Regions from separate parts of the Gordonia insulae genome, predicted to be linked through region 2. Evidence: predicted binding sites of a transcription regulator. Region 2 holds the regulator's gene; the other holds the start of a gene.
The links. Region 2 encodes LexA, which represses DNA repair genes until DNA is damaged. Its sites were predicted from a motif close to CGAACANNTGTTCG; they were not measured.
Positions count from the first base shown of each region.

Region 1: the regulator LexA is predicted to act here: its motif matches at 5,520-5,533, upstream of D7316_RS23130 (HNH endonuclease signature motif containing protein).

Region 1 is NZ_CP033972.1:5,055,082-5,062,774, reverse strand. Features, by position in the region: gene D7316_RS23155 (sugar transferase) at 1-1,419, opposite strand, end outside; gene D7316_RS23150 (O-antigen ligase family protein) at 2,153-3,472, shown strand; gene D7316_RS23140 (cold-shock protein) at 4,010-4,615, shown strand; gene D7316_RS23135 (AAA family ATPase) at 4,821-5,351, opposite strand; gene D7316_RS23130 (HNH endonuclease signature motif containing protein) at 5,560-7,140, shown strand; gene D7316_RS23125 (DoxX family protein) at 7,254-7,693, shown strand, end outside.
Region 2 is NZ_CP033972.1:766,995-774,687, reverse strand. Features, by position in the region: gene hrpA (ATP-dependent RNA helicase HrpA) at 1-2,207, shown strand, start outside; gene nrdR (transcriptional regulator NrdR) at 2,223-2,711, opposite strand; gene D7316_RS03645 (LysM peptidoglycan-binding domain-containing protein) at 2,814-3,443, opposite strand; gene lexA (transcriptional repressor LexA) at 3,632-4,402, shown strand; partial or broken gene D7316_RS03635 (putative PEP-binding protein) at 4,495-6,164, opposite strand; partial or broken gene D7316_RS03630 (DeoR/GlpR family DNA-binding transcription regulator) at 6,331-7,100, shown strand; gene D7316_RS03625 (1-phosphofructokinase family hexose kinase) at 7,097-7,693, shown strand, end outside.

The sequences.
Region 1 (7,693 bases), 4.3 Mb from region 2:
TCGCACAGACTCTTCCCACGAGAGATCGGATCGCCCGGACACCTGCCAGAGGCCCGTCATACCCGGTTTGACCAACATCCGGCGGGCGACTCGACCGTCATATCGCTCCACCTCGTCGGGCAGCGGAGGTCGCGGGCCCACCAAACTCATCGTGCCGCCGAGAACGTTGAACAACTGCGGCAGCTCATCGATGCTGTACCGACGGATAACGGCGCCCACCCTGGTGACCCTCGGGTCATCCCGCATCTTGAAGAGCACACCGGAGCCCTCGTTCAGGGTCCGCAACTTGTCCTTCAGCGAATCCGCATCCTGAACCATCGAGCGGAACTTCCACATCTCGAAAGGTGCGTTGTTGATACCGACGCGAGTCGACCGATAGAAGACCGGGCCTCGCGAGTCCACCTTGATCGCAATGGCCACAGCCACCAGAACCGGGGCAATCAGCAGCAGTATCAGCATCGATCCGATCCGGTCGACGATTGCCTTTCGAAACCTGTTGGCGCCTTCGTATCGGGGCTTGTCGATGTGAAGGAGCGGCAGACCCGCCACAGGTCGGAGCATCATCCGCGGGCCTGCAACGTCGGTGACACCGGGTGAAACCAGCATGTCGACGTCCAATCCCTCGAGATCCCAGGAGAGACTTTGCATGGCGTCGTGCCCCAGCGCTTCCGCGGATGTCACAGCCACTGTTGTGGCACCACACTCCGTGACGGACCGGCACACATCTCCAAAGGTGCCGAACGCCGGGACGTCTCTGCCGAGAACCGCGACCGTTTCGCGCGGACCCGCGTACGCCGGCAGACATATGCCCACCACGTGGTAGCCGAGATCTGGCTGTCTCATGAGTCGTTCCATCAACGGCACAGCGGATCTGGGTTCACCCACGACGAGTACGTGCTCGAGGTTCTTCGCCATGGCACGTTGACGTCCGAGCCGCCTACGCCATGCTCGTCGCGAGACCAGGAGCCCGATTGTTCCGATCGGTAAGGCCAGGGCGAGAAACCCCCGCGCAATATTCAATCTGAACAGAAGATCGAGCATCGCCAGCACACCGAACACCGAGAGACATGCGGTGACGACACGGCTGTACTCCTGGGAGCCAGAGCCGACGACTCGCCGATCCAGAGTGTGAAATGCCCTGAGCGTCAATACCCATGCGATGCCGAGCAACAGCGAGACCAGCGCTGCCGGAGCCTGAATGGCCCCGTTCGGAGTAGTTGCACTATCGGTACCGAACCTGACCACCTGCGCAATCGTGATCGCGATCGCCACGACAAACGCGTCGGACCAGGCCAGGCGTACGAGATAGCCGTGCACCCAGCTGCGCGAACGCGTGTGAGCTCGGTGCGCATACCGTAACCGCGGGGCAGCACGACCAACTCCGTCCCGACGTGATTCGTCTATCGCCCGACTGTTCACCACCGCTCGACCTCCCGACAGAATAGGACCTACAGGTACCGATCAAAGACCAGCGCTGCACCCGGTCAGAAATGGGCGCAAGGTATCCCGCTCACCATTCTTTGGCTTTGGCAAAGTTTCTCGGCCTGAGCAGATGCTGAGAGCCTAAGTCAGCTTACGCACTTTGACAACTTGAACCGCTCGAAACATTGGACCTGGAATTCCAAACAAACGTTGAGGTCACAACTGCCGTTGGACGAATTCGAATCCCATTCGCATGATCAGCGCATCCCGACGACTTCGCCTGCACCCCAGCGAGATCGCGGAATCATCGCCCGTTCCGGGGTCCTTACGAAGTGTGTTGCCCGGCAATAACCCTGTGGCCGCAATCACCACTGGACGAATCCTTTTCCCAGGTCACCGCTACGAATTTGATTTTGCTAGAGGCATATTAGGGACTGCTGATCATCATCCCTTCGCGGTCCGACGGTTCTAGCTCACCGAGCCGAGGAAGGACACACCTCAGCCCCCGGGAAGGGTACATGGATCACGCCTTTGGTTGCACCAGGGTTGCATTGGGTTAACAACCGACTACAGAAATTAATGGCATGTTTCACATTCTCAACTCTTGTGGCAATTCCCAACGTTTGTTGGATTTTCGGATGCTCGACAACTCGAATACCTATTCCCTGCCACCATCGGTTCAGTGGCATTCTGAGTTGGCGTATTCTCGCAAGTAGGGAATGATAGCGGCATGATCACCACCCCGGCGTATCGCACCACAACGAGTGATCGACGCCGGTATAGAGACAGGGGTGGTTCGCCCGAAACCTGGATAACGGTCGCCTGGACCGTGATTTCGTTCTCCCTACCCATGTACAGGCAACTCCCCGATGCTGCGAGGGCGCTGTGGTTCGCGGGCGTCTTCCTTCTCCTTGTCGGATCAGCAATCACCCTCAGGGTTGCCAGGCCCCTCTTCCCTGGGGTGTGGCTCTTCGCCGGTTTGGCAACAGCTTTCGCGGTGGTCACTGCCACGGATGTGGCCACGGTCCGCGACAACACATTTGTCGGAGCTCAGCTTTTCGCCATACTCGGACTCGGAGTGTTCGTGCTGACCGCCAATGTGGAACGCTCACCCAGGTTCGTCGAGGCACTCGGTTTCGCCTATCTGGCCGGCCAGACGATCTCTTCCCTGGCGGGTATCGCTCAGGCTGCTGGGCGTGATGTCCTCGGAATCGAAACAGTTCAGGGTCGGGCGTCTGGACTGTCGTCACACCCAAACGTTCTGGGCTTGATGTCATCGATTGCCATACTGCTCTGCTTGACGATGTTGTTGAGCGACGCTCCCCGACTTCGAACGCCACCCTGCAGGGTGGTGCTCGTCGTCGCGACCCTGGTGAACGTCGGCGGACTCCTGTCCACCGGAAGTCTCAGCTCGATGATGTCGGCGGCCATCGGGGTACTTGTGACAGCTGCAGTCCTACGCGAACGGATAAAGCACTTCGCACTTGGCGTCGTCGCAATCGCAGCGGCCTTGTGGGCTACGGCGAAGTTCACCAGCCTGTTCGACACCTTCCGGTCCCCTGCCGACCGGTACCTCCAAGTGACTGGGCAGACACAAGCGGATAGCACCTGGGAGATCCGAAAACTGACCTACGCCTATGCGTGGGAATCCATAAAGGAGGCACCTCTTTTCGGCAGAGGACTGGCCGCAGAGTACGGCGGCACCTTTGACGGTGTCACCCTCACGCACAATGTCTTCTTGAGAGCATGGTTCCAGGGTGGCATCCTGCTGGCGGCAGCGATTGCCGCGATCATCGTCGCAATCCTGGTGGTTGCCATTCGATCGGTCATCCGGAAGGAGCATGGCGGACCGGCGGGAGTTCTGGTGACGATGGCTGCCTTCGCGCTGACCTCCGCATTCTTCGAGCAGCCCGACTATTGGCTGCCCGCCATTGTGGCGTGGGCCGCGATCTCCGCGAATCGCAGTCAGACGGGATTCCCTGATCAAAGCCGAGCTCCTTCCTCTGGTGCAGTCGGCGGAGTTGGCCCTCGGGAGAAGACCTCCAGCTGATCGACTCACATTCGGAAGCAACCCTTCTGGAACAAAATGGATCTTCTCGCGCAAGGTGATGGTTTATGCTTCGCTCAATCGATCAGAATTTGGCGCTAGCCCTCATGACCGCACTCTTCATCTGTGGCGCATGGTGCCTGGCGATTCCCGGCAGGTGGTCAGCTGCTGCGCTAATCATCATTTCCGGAGCATGGATCGTTTTCAGCGGGCCGCTCGAGGGCCAGATCTTGGTCGAACTCAATGCGCAGCATGGGATCACTCAATCGGACCTACTCTCGATCGTTGGATTCGTCATCGCAGGCTGGGCCCTGTGGCGAACCGAGACATCCGCCAGACGACGCTCCGCTCGACGTCGACATGAGCATCAGCGTCGGTCGTGATCCGTCAGTGACCGGTGGTCGGGGCGTTCACACCCACGTTCGTAAACTCCTTGGCCACCAGTTGGGGGAACATGCATGACCTGCGAGGGATCAGGTTCCCTGCGACGGGTTTCATTGATGCACACCGCACGTATGCGATTGCGTCTACGGTGTGGCCATGCCGACGCACGGGATCGTCCAGATCTGGCACCAGGAATTGGGCTGGGGTGTCATCGAATCCGATGCCACCCCGGGCGATTCCTATGTGACGGCGACGTCGTTGCGGGTAGAGGCCGTCGCCGATGTGGCCGCCTCCCCACTGCTCGGCCTCCGACCGGGCACCGAGGTCGAGTTCGAGTGGTCTGCTGCCGACTCCCCGATCAACGGGTGTGACCACGTGGCGCACCTCGTCTGGCCGGCAGGCGCCAACCCGCCAGAGCGGCCGCGCGGCCCGTCCTCGGCCAGTGTGTGGAACAGCGTCGGCGACCCTGGCCCGGACGGGCTGACCACGATGCGCGAGGTCGTCGTCGACGAAGCCGACGTGTCGCCGACGGAGGCACCAGTTCTCCCGACCACCGTTGGCACAGTATGCATCTGGCACGACGAGGAGGGTTGGGGTGTGCTCGATTCCGACGCCACACCGGGCGGTGCATGGGCGCACTTCTCGGAGGTTGCGGGCACTGGATTCCGGTCCCTCACGCCCGGGCAGGTCGTCGAGTTCGACTACGAAGACCACGGCCAGGATGGCTACGACTTCCGGGCGAACAACATTCGCGGGCAGTGAGCAGACGCGGACGCCTCATGCGCTCTCTGCAGAGGCGACTCGCCAACACCGACGGTGTTCGGATCACTTGCGTACTGGGGTCAACGGCGTAGCGGCGGACACGCTCCAATCCGTCGGGTGCCTCAGCTGACGGGTCCAAGTCGCCCGCACGTTTCCGTAACCACTGAATGGCGACAACAGATTACGTGGAGGTGGCTGTGAGTCCCTAGGCCTGGATGTCGAGTTCGCGCAGGATCTGTTCGACTCGATCGTTCACGCTGGTGGGCGGCAGGACGGTGATCCGGTAGCCGAGTTCGTCGTAGCCGTGGGTGAGACGCTCGTATTCCGCGGTGGCTTCTGCGAGCGAGTGTCTGCGAGCGTCGTCCGTGGACCAGATCGCCTCCCACGGCGGTGTGAAGAACACGCGGTGGTGGTAGCTGCGCAAGGCGTCGTGGCCGATCGTTGTCGCGTACGTACCGGTGTAATGACGGATTGCGATCGCGGCGTCTACCAGGCCGCGATCGAAGAAGGTCGTCACAGCACCCGGCATCTGCGATGCGGCGGCAATGTCAGCGGCGGCAAGGTAGGCGCACTTGATGGCGAAAGCCGGTGCGTCGGCCCAAGGTAACGCATCGCCACCGGTAGCGAGCTCGTGTTCGACAACCCGCCGGCCGGGCTCCTCAACAGTGCGATGACCACGGCGCGCGAGTTCACGTAATAGCGTCGATTTACCGCCACCGGAACAGCCCGATATCACGACTAGACCACTCATTTCACTAATGCACTCGCCTCTCGATTAAGTTGCGGCTGTACGGATTGTGGGCTGGACCCAGAGTAGGAGACACCAGGATCTGGTCCTGAGGCAGGACTGTCACCGATCTCCTGAGAGACGACCCTTGCCAACTCCGCAAATCCGGCATACTATCGAATACACGTTCGAACACGGCAGCCGGGGGGTGCACGACGTGACGGCCGACATTCAGGTCTCCGAGGTGGAGTCTCTGTACCAACAGCTCAACGACCTGCTCGATCAGATCCAACAGGTCGACAGCGCGCCCGCGTCGGATCTTGCCGTTCTGGCCGTTGCCGAAGAACACGAGCGCGCCTACCGGCGGATGAGCGGAATCGGGCACCAGCGGGTCGTCGAGGTGTCCGATCGAGGGATGGTCGGCGGACTGGGATATCGCAGCGTCCGGGACTTTATGGCGCACCGCCTGCGTGTGCCGGACGCCAACCGACGTGTGCACCACATGCGGATGATCTCGTCGCTGCGCGCGTTCTCCGGCGAGGTCTTGGAGCCTCACTATCCGAATCTGGCCGCAGCTGTGGCACAAGGTGATTGCGCGCCGGCTCACGTGGACGCGGTTCTCGAGATCCTCAGCAAGATCCCGGTGGCCGTGCCCCTCGACGTCCGCGAATCGGCAGAGGAGTTCATGGCCGACTTCGCACGTCAACTGACCCCGAAGCAGATCACACAGGTCGGGACTCACCTGCTGGCACGCATCGATCCCGACGGTTCGTTGACCGAGGACGTCGACCGCAAGCGACGTCGCAGCCTGAACAAGGGCCCAGAGGACGCCCAATCCATGAGCACTCTGACCGGCACGCTCGACCCCACCACCCGAGCCATGCTCGAGGTGGTGTTCGCCGCGTGGGCCGCCCCGGGCATGAACAACCCCGACGACGAGGAGTCGCCGAAGGGGACCACCGCCGACGCCGACATCGAGAAGCTGAAAGAGGCTGCGGGAAGGGATAACCGGTCGCAGAATCAGCGCAACCACGACGCGTTCAAGGCGGTGCTCAAAGCTGTGCTCGACGGCGGGCTGCTCGGCAAGAGTCACCGTGGCCTGCCGCCCCACCTGATCGTCAAGGTCAGTGAGTCCGACCTCTATGCCCGTGCCGGACTCGGTACCACCGCAACCGGTTCACACTTGCCGATGAAGGACGTGATCGAACTCGCCGCCGAAGCCCACTGGCACCTTGCAGTGTTCAAGGATCACTCTGCAGCGGCGCTCTACCTCGGCACCGCGAAACGCCTCGCCAACCAAGCGCAGCGGCTCATGCTTTTCGCGCAGCCGGGTGGCGGCGGATGCTCGGCACCCGGATGCACCCAACCGAGCACGCACGTGGAAATCCATCATGCCGAAAAGGATTGGGCCAAGGGAGGTCGCACCAACATCGACGAGACCGCGCCGGCCTGCCCACTACACAACAGGATGGTGGGCCCCGAACCGGGCAAGTGGAGCACGCGCATCATCCGCGAAGGGCCGGACGCCGGTCGAGCGGGTTGGTCGATCAACCCGGCCAGCGGGCCACCACCTGCCCCGCGGGTCAACCGCGCACACGAGGTCGGGGAATTGTGGGAGCAGTACCTGCGCAGGGGGTCGATCAGCGAGAGCCCACAACCTGCTTCACCGACGACCAGCTCGGGTGCACGAGTGATCTCACGCGAGCGACCCGAGGTGCGGGTCCGCCGTCGTCGACCCAAGAAGGGCCGGAAGGTCGGGAGGCGACCGCTGCAACGGATCGGTGGGCCGGTTCGGTAGCGCCTCGTCGGAGGAGAGTGTCCAGCACGCGTCCAGGCCACTGCACGCTGTCACACCCAAGCGGACTACAGTTCTATTTAGCTTTGCTAACGGAGTGACGAAGGGATTACTCGATGTCTGGTGAGAACTCGACGCGCACGAAAGCGCTCGACGTGGGCCTGCTGACCTTGCGCACAGCGGTCGGAGCGACGTTGTTCGCCCACGGGGCACAGAAGCTCGCGGGCTGGTTCAACGGACCCGGCATCGACGGCACGGCTGCCGGCATGGAGAAGATGGGCTTTCGCCCGGCCAAGCTGTCCGCGGTCGCCGCCGGCGTGAGCGAAGCAGCAGGTGGGCTGGTCGCATTGGGTGCGGGCACACGCGTCGCGTCGGCCGCAGGTGCCGCGGCCATGCTCGCCGCCGCCGATGTCCACCGACCCAACGGCTTCTTCTCGCAGAACGGCGGGCTGGAGTTCCCGGCGGTCCTGGGCGTGGCGTCGGCGGCGCTCGCGCTGACCGGTCCCGGCCGCTATTCGGTCGACGGACTCATCGGGCATCGTCTCGAGCAGGAGCG
Region 2 (7,693 bases):
GGTCGTATCTGTCGGATCGACGACAAGAGCTGTCCGGCAACCAGTTCCGCCGTCAGTGCGAGCGTGAGTTCCTCCATTTCCTGCGCATCCGGGAATGGCAGGAGCTCCATCGTCAGCTGACCCGCATCGTGTCGGACCTCAAGTGGTCGGCAACGCCGACCACCCGCGACGGCGACGCGATCCACCGGGCGATCCTGGCCGGCCTGCTCGGCAACATCGCCGTGCGGCAGGGGGATACCCGCGATTACACCGGCGCCCGCAACACCAGCGTCGCCATCTTCCCGGGCTCCTCGCTGTCCCGAAAGCCTCCCCCCTTCATCATGGCCGCCGAGATCGTCGAGACGTCACGGCTCTTCGCGCATACGGTCGCCGGGATCGACCCACTGTGGGCGGAGCGACTCGCGGGCGACCTCGCTCGCCGGTCGTACAGCGAACCCCACTGGTCCGCCAAGCGCGGGTCCGCGATGGCCTATGAGCGGGTGACGCTGTACGGGGTGACCCTCGTCGCACAGCGTCGTGTGCCGTTCGGCTCCATCGATCCGCTCACCTCCCGGGAGATGTTCATCCGGCATGCGCTCGTCGAGGGCGATTGGCGCACCGATCACGCGTTCTTCCATCGCAATCGCGACCTGCTCGAGAAGGCCGCCGACGTCGAACACCGTGCTCGTCGCCGAGATGTGGTGATCAGCGAACAGCAACTGTTCGACTTCTACGACGCACGGGTAGGCGCCGACGTGGTGTCGGCACGGCATTTCGACACCTGGTGGAAGAAGACGCGCCGAGAGCAGCCCGATCTGCTGGACCTGCGCCGAGAGGACGTCGCCGCGGACGTCGCGGTCGCCGACACGGATTTCCCCGGTGCCTGGCAACAGGGCGAGACGCGGCTGGAACTCCGCTATCGATTCGAGCCGGGCGCGCCCGATGACGGGGTGACCGTGGTGATCCCGCTGCCGCTCCTCGATCATGTGCGATCCGCCGGGTTCGACTGGACCGTTCCGGGACTACGCTCCGAACTCGCCACCGAACTCGTCAAGTCCCTGCCGAAGGCACTGCGCAAGTCCATGGCTCCGGCCCAGCGCTTCGCCGATCTCGCGCTGTCCCGCCTGACGCCCCGCGCCGAGCCGCTGGTGACCGGTCTCGCCCGGGAACTCTCCACGATCACGTCGATGACGGTGTCCCCCGCTGATTTCGCACCCGACCGCATCCCCGGGCACCTGACGATGAACTTCGCGGTGATCGATCGCACGGGAGCCACGATCGCCGGCAGCAAGTCGCTCGCCGACCTGAAGAAGCGGTTCGCCGATCACGACGAGGACGCGCCGCGACGCCGGGCGAGCTTCACGTCATGGACCGCGGACGGGATCGGCGAACTCGAGGACACCACCACGACCACTGTTGCCGGACAGACGATCACCCGCCACCCGGGACTCGAGGTGGTACGCGACGATGCCGGCCGGGCGACCGGTGTCGCGCCGGCCGAGTTCGCGAATGCCGCCGAGCGCGACCGCCGTTTGGCGGAGTCCGTCGTCGTCCTGCTCGAGTCGGCGATCCCCACGCTGTCCAGAAAGATCACCGGTACTCTCGATCCCGAGGGCCGACTTGCGTTGAGCCAGAATCCGTATCATCGTCCCGACGAGCTGGTGGCGGACTGCACGCGGCGCGCCATTCGCGACCTGGCGGCGACCCGCGACCTGACCACCATCCGCACCCCCGATCAGTTCGCCCGCCTGCGGGACTCACTGCGGCCGGCCGTGATCGACGCCGCCCCGGAGTATTTCCGGATGGCGACCGACGTGCTCCGGCACCTCGCACCCCTACGGTCGGAGATCGACGAGGTCAGTGGTTCGGTTGCCGCGGACGACGTCGCCGAGCAGCTGGACAATCTGGTGTTCGACGGGTTCGTCGCCGCGACCCCGCGAATCCACCTCACGCACATACCCCGCTACCTTCAGGCCGCCGAGAACCGCTTGGCCGATCTGGTCGGTTCGACGACCCGCGATCGGGACGGACTCGCTGCCGTCGATCGGGTGATCGCGCACTGGAATCGGCGCATCGACCAATTGCCGGCAGGTCGCCGTGACGCGTTCAACGACCGTGCCCACTGGCTGGTGGAGGAACTGCGGGTCGGGCTCTTCGCCCAGCGCCTCGGTACCGCCTACCCGATCTCGGAGAAGCGTGCCATCCGCGCCCTCGACGACTTCCGCTGACGCCGCCCGGGCCGCTCAGTCCGAGACCGAACCCGCGGTGTCGACCGTGTTCTCGTGCGTCAGATTTCCCTGTAGGTCGTCGATCTCCCGCTGGAAATCCTCCAACGATTCGAACGAGCGGTACACCGAGGCGAACCGGAGATAGGCGACCTCGTCGAGATCGCGGAGCGGCCGCAGGATCGCCAGACCGACCTCGTTGCTGGGGATCTCGGCCGAACCCGACGCGCGGACCGCGTCCTCCACCTGTTGCGCCAACTGTGCCAGGGCGTCCTCGGCGACCGCCCGGCCCTGGCAGGCCCGGCGGACACCGCGCATCACCTTCTCGCGGCTGAACGGTTCGGTCACCCCATTGCGTTTGACCACCGACAGGACCGCGCTCTCCACGGTCGAGAACCGGCGCCCGCACTCCGCACACGAACGGCGTCGTCGGATCGCCTGCCCTTCGTCGGCGACACGCGAGTCGATGACCTTGGTGTCTTCGTTCTTGCAAAACGGGCAGCGCATGTCGTCCTCACGCACATCTCGGGACACGCCGGCGCACCGGATGCTCGCTGCGCCGTGCCGGTTTCCGGCTGGACCCTGTGTCACGAGGATACCGTCCGACGATCAGCGGTAGGCGGGCGCGATCAGCGCCTGACCCACGCGGAGACCCGACGACGGGAGGTCGTTGCGCTCGACGATCTGCTGGATCACCGCCGCGCGCGGCACGTCCGGCGCGACCCGGTCCGCGATGGAGCTCAGCGAGTCACCCTGTCGGACGTGGACGATCTCGGTGCCCGCCGGGGTGGGCGCGACCGAGGCCGCGTAGTTCGACCCGATGATCGCCACCGCCCACACCAACACCGCCAGGGCCCCGCCGAGCACGACCGCGAGGGCCGTGGTGCGCCGGCGCACATAGATGCGTCGGTCGACCGCGGGTGCTGCGCAGCGCGTGCCCGCGACGACGGGCGCCGCGACCCGTCCCGCGGGTCGGCGATCCGCGGGTCGCGTGCGCTCCACCTGGGCGCCGCGCCGTGGCCGGGTGCTGACACCCGTGACCGGACGGCCGACCTGGCCGGTCCGCCCGGTGCCGAAGGGCGAGGCCGCGCGGCCGCGGGCCCGATGTGTCGGGCTGCCGGCGTCACGCATCGGGACGCCGGTGGTCGCCGGACGGGTGCGGGTGAGAGTCGACGTGCTCATCGTGTCCTCCTCGGTTCCCGATCGACGGGTGTCGATCACATGTTCGATGGAACGCATGTTCGATTTGTAGCACGTGTCGCCGACAAAGTCTCGACACGCGTCGAACAAATGTTTGAACAAGTCGGAACGGTCGGTTACTGTCGGCGCTACAGGAACGCATCGACCAGCCACTTTGCGAGCGAGGCTCCCCAGACAGCGCGACAGCCACCAGCCGACGCGCAGACACCGACAGAGAGGACTCACCGATGAGCGACAAGGCCGGCGGGCGGCGTCCAGCGCCCCGCGGGATCGATGACAGCCAGCCCGATGGTGTGACGGGCCCGACGTCGGACCCGGTCGCGGATGCCCCGGTCGTCGTCGATCCACAGGTGGCGGAGTCGACCCTGACCCCCCGTCAGCGCGGTGTCCTCGAGTTCATCCGTCAATCGGTGCGTGAGCGCGGCTACCCGCCGAGCATCCGGGAGATCGGCGATGCCGTCGGCCTGACGTCCACCTCATCGGTCGCACATCAGCTCCGCACGTTGGAGCGAAAGGGCCTGTTGAAGCGCGATCACAACCGTCCGCGTGCGGTGAACATCCAGGACGGCGACCACAACCCACCCGGCGGGACCTCGGCTCAGGCCGACGACCCACAGCTGCCGACACCGACCTTCGTCCCGGTGCTCGGTCGGATCGCGGCCGGCGGCCCGATCCTGGCCGAGGAGGCCGTCGAGGATGTGTTCCCGCTGCCACGCGAATTGGTGGGCGAGGGCTCGCTGTTCCTGCTTCGGGTGGTCGGTGAATCGATGATCGACGCCGCCATCTGCGACGGCGACTGGGTTGTCGTCCGGCAGCAGAACGTCGCCGACAACGGCGACATCGTCGCGGCGATGATCGACGGGGAGGCGACGGTGAAGACGTTCAAGCGCAAAGACGGTCACGTCTGGCTGATGCCGCACAACGAGCTGTTCGAACCCATACCCGGGGACGACGCGGCCGTGCTCGGCAAGGTCGTCACGGTGATGCGTCGCATCTGATCACCCCGCTCTGATCACCCCGCGACGAGCACTGTCGGCGGCCGGGACTCCCGGCCGCCGAACCGTTGCTCGCTCGCCCGTGCGCCGGTGACTCAGCCGGCGAGCGCCGCCGCGGCCGCGGCTCGCGCTGCGGCGGGATCGGCCGTGGCGAGCGCGGCCTCCGCTGCGACGCGGCACTGCTCGGTACTGACGAGACCCAGGCGCGCGCCCACCGCGGCCGCGGCTGCCGGAGCCGCCGACAACGAGGTGACGCCGAGTCCGATCAGGACGCACGCGAGCAGCGGATCGGCCGCCGCCTCGCCGCAGACGCCGACCGGCTTGTCGAGATCGCGTCCGGCCCGCGCGACCGTCGCGATCAGCGCCAGGACCGCGGGCTGCCACGGATCGGTCAGCGTCGCGAGTTCGGCCGACATCCGATCGGCGGCCATCGTGTACTGCGTGAGGTCGTTGGTGCCGATGGAGACGAAATCGACCTCGGCGAGGATCGCGGGTGCGAGGATCGCCGCGGCCGGTACCTCGATCATCACTCCCGCGACCAGCCCGCGGCTGCGCACCTCACCGGCGAACTCGGCGGCCTCCGCGGCCGATGCGATCATCGGCGCCATGACCCAGGGTTCGGCCGTACTCTTCGCCGCCGCGGCCGCGATCGCGTCCAGCTGCGTCGCCCGGATCTCGGGGTGGTCGAGGGCGATCCGGTTGCCCCGCACACCGAGTGCGGGATTGGCCTCGTTGAGCTGGGTGACGAACTTCAGCGGCTTGTCCGACCCGGCGTCGAGCGTGCGGATGACCACCTTCTGGCCGGGGAACGCATCGATCACCTCGCTGTAGAGCGTGGTCTGCTCTTCCACCGTCGGTGCGTCCGTGCGGTCGAGGAACGCCAGTTCGGTCCGGAACAGCCCCACTCCCTCGACGGGGTATCCGGTCGCCGTGCGCGCCGACGTCCCGTCCGCCACGTTGGCCAGCACGGCCACCTCGTGTCCGTCCGCGGTCCGGCCCGGACCGGACCAGTCGGCGATGGCGGCGGCACTGCGTCGACTCTCCTCGACGTCGGACTCGGCACTCGCCGCGTCGGGCTCGATCTCCATCGTGCCCGCCGTGCCGTCGACCAGGACGCTGGTGCCTGCCGGCACCGATGCCAGGCCGGTGACCGCGACGATGCACGGAATCCCCAACTGGCGGGCGATGATCGCGGTATGACTCGTCGGGCCGCCGAGTCGGGTGACGAGCGCGGTGATCCGGGTCGGATCCAGTCCCGCGGTGTCGGCGGGTGCGAGGTCGTCGGCCAGCAGGACCGACGGCACGTCGGGTTCGGGCACGCCCGGTTCCGGCACTCCCAACAGCTCGGCGACGACCCGGTCGCGTACGTCGTTCAGGTCGGTCACGCGCTCGGCCATGAGCCCGCCCAGCTTGGTGAACATGGCGGCGAACTGTTCGGTCGCGGCCACGGCCGCGGCCGGTGCCGCGGTGCCCTTCGCGATCAGTGCCGATGCGGCGCCCACCCAGCCGCGATCCTCGGCGAGGCCGGCCGTCGCCGACAGCACCTCGGCCGCCGCACCCGAGGCGTGTGAGGCACGGTCACGGAGTCGGCCGGCGACCGCGGAGGCGGCGTCGGCGAAACGCTTGGTCTCGGCCTCACGCTCGTCCGCGGGCAGCGGCGGTGCTGTGTCGGGGTCGTAGACGGGACGCTCACCCGGCCAGACCGTCGGCCCGTAGGCCTTTCCCCGACGACCGGCGTTCCGTTCAGTACGTGTGTCTGCTCCACCGAAGTCCTATCTGTACGTCGACCGGGCGGCCAAATGTGGATTGCGAAGGTGTTCGGCCACTTCTGTGATTCAAGTTACAAGAAATCCTTGACTTGTCAACACAAACAGGCGTAAACACAGATATAGCAACATCAAAGTCCACACATTCCAACAGACGAGGACATCGTGTACGCGGAAGAACGTCAGCAGGCGATCGCCGACCAGGTGCGTGCCAACGGTCGCGCCTCGGTCGCCGCGTTGGCGACGCTGTTCGAGGTCACCAGCGAAACCGTGCGCCGCGACCTCGCGGTCCTCGAACGTGCCGGCCATCTGCAGCGGGTGCACGGCGGCGCGGTCCGCCCGGGCGCCACACCGGTCGTCGGCGAACAGGGCATCGACGTGCGCCAGATGACGCGCACCGAGCAGAAGGTCGCGATCGGCCGGGCCGCGACCCGCTTCCTGCCGCCCGACGGTGGGTCGGTCTTCTTCGACGCCGGGACCACCACCTTCCAGGCCGCCGGCGCGCTGCCGCGCGACCGCAAGCTCACCCTGATCACCCACAGCATCCCGATCGCCGCGGTCCTGGCCGGCCACGGGTCGTCGGACCTGCACGTCCTCGGCGGGCGGGTGCGCGGCCTGACCCAGGCCACCGTCGGCGCCGAGACGGTGGCCGCGCTGGAGCGGATGCGCATCTCCACGGCCTTCGTGGGCACCAACGGGATCAGTGAGGCACACGGCCTGTCCACCCCGACCCCGAGGAGGCGGCCATCAAGGCGGCCATCGTCAGGGTCGCCAACCGCGTTGTCGTGCTGGCGGATTCGTCCAAGGTCGATCGCGAGGACCTCTCCTCCTTCGCGGATCTGGCCGACATCGACGTGCTGGTCACCGACGCCGGCATCGACGCGGTCACATCCGCCGCCCTGTCCGCCCGCGGCATCGAGATGGTGATCGCATGACCGAGAGAAGCCCCATGACGCAGTCCGCCGTCACGATCCTGACCGTGACCGCCAACCCCAGCCTCGATCGAACCCTCGAGCTGTCCGCGCCGCTGCACCACGGCGGTGTGCAGCGTGCCACCTCGGTCCGGGCCGAGCCCGGCGGCAAGGGCGTCAACGTCGCCCGCGTGGTCGCCGAGGCCGGTCTGTCGACCCGGGCAGTCCTGCCCGCCCGCACCGGCGATCCCCTGCTCACCGCGCTCGACGACGTGGCACTCCCCTACCTGACGCTGCCCATCGAGGGCGAGGTCCGCTCCAACATCACGGTGGCCGACCCCGACGGGACGACGACCAAGATCAACGCACCGGGCTTCGCCCTCGTCGCCGCGCAGGCCGACCGACTCGCCGAGCTCGTCGTCGAGAACGCCCGCGGCGCCCGATGGGTCGCGCTGTGCGGTTCGCTCCCGCCCGGACTCCCGGACGACTGGTACCGCACCGTCATCGATGCTCTCGCGGAAGCGAACTGCCTCGTGGCGGTGGATACGTCCGGGGCGCCACTCGCGGCAACCGTGCAGGGGCGGGTCGACCTGCTCAAGCCCAATGACGAGGAGCTC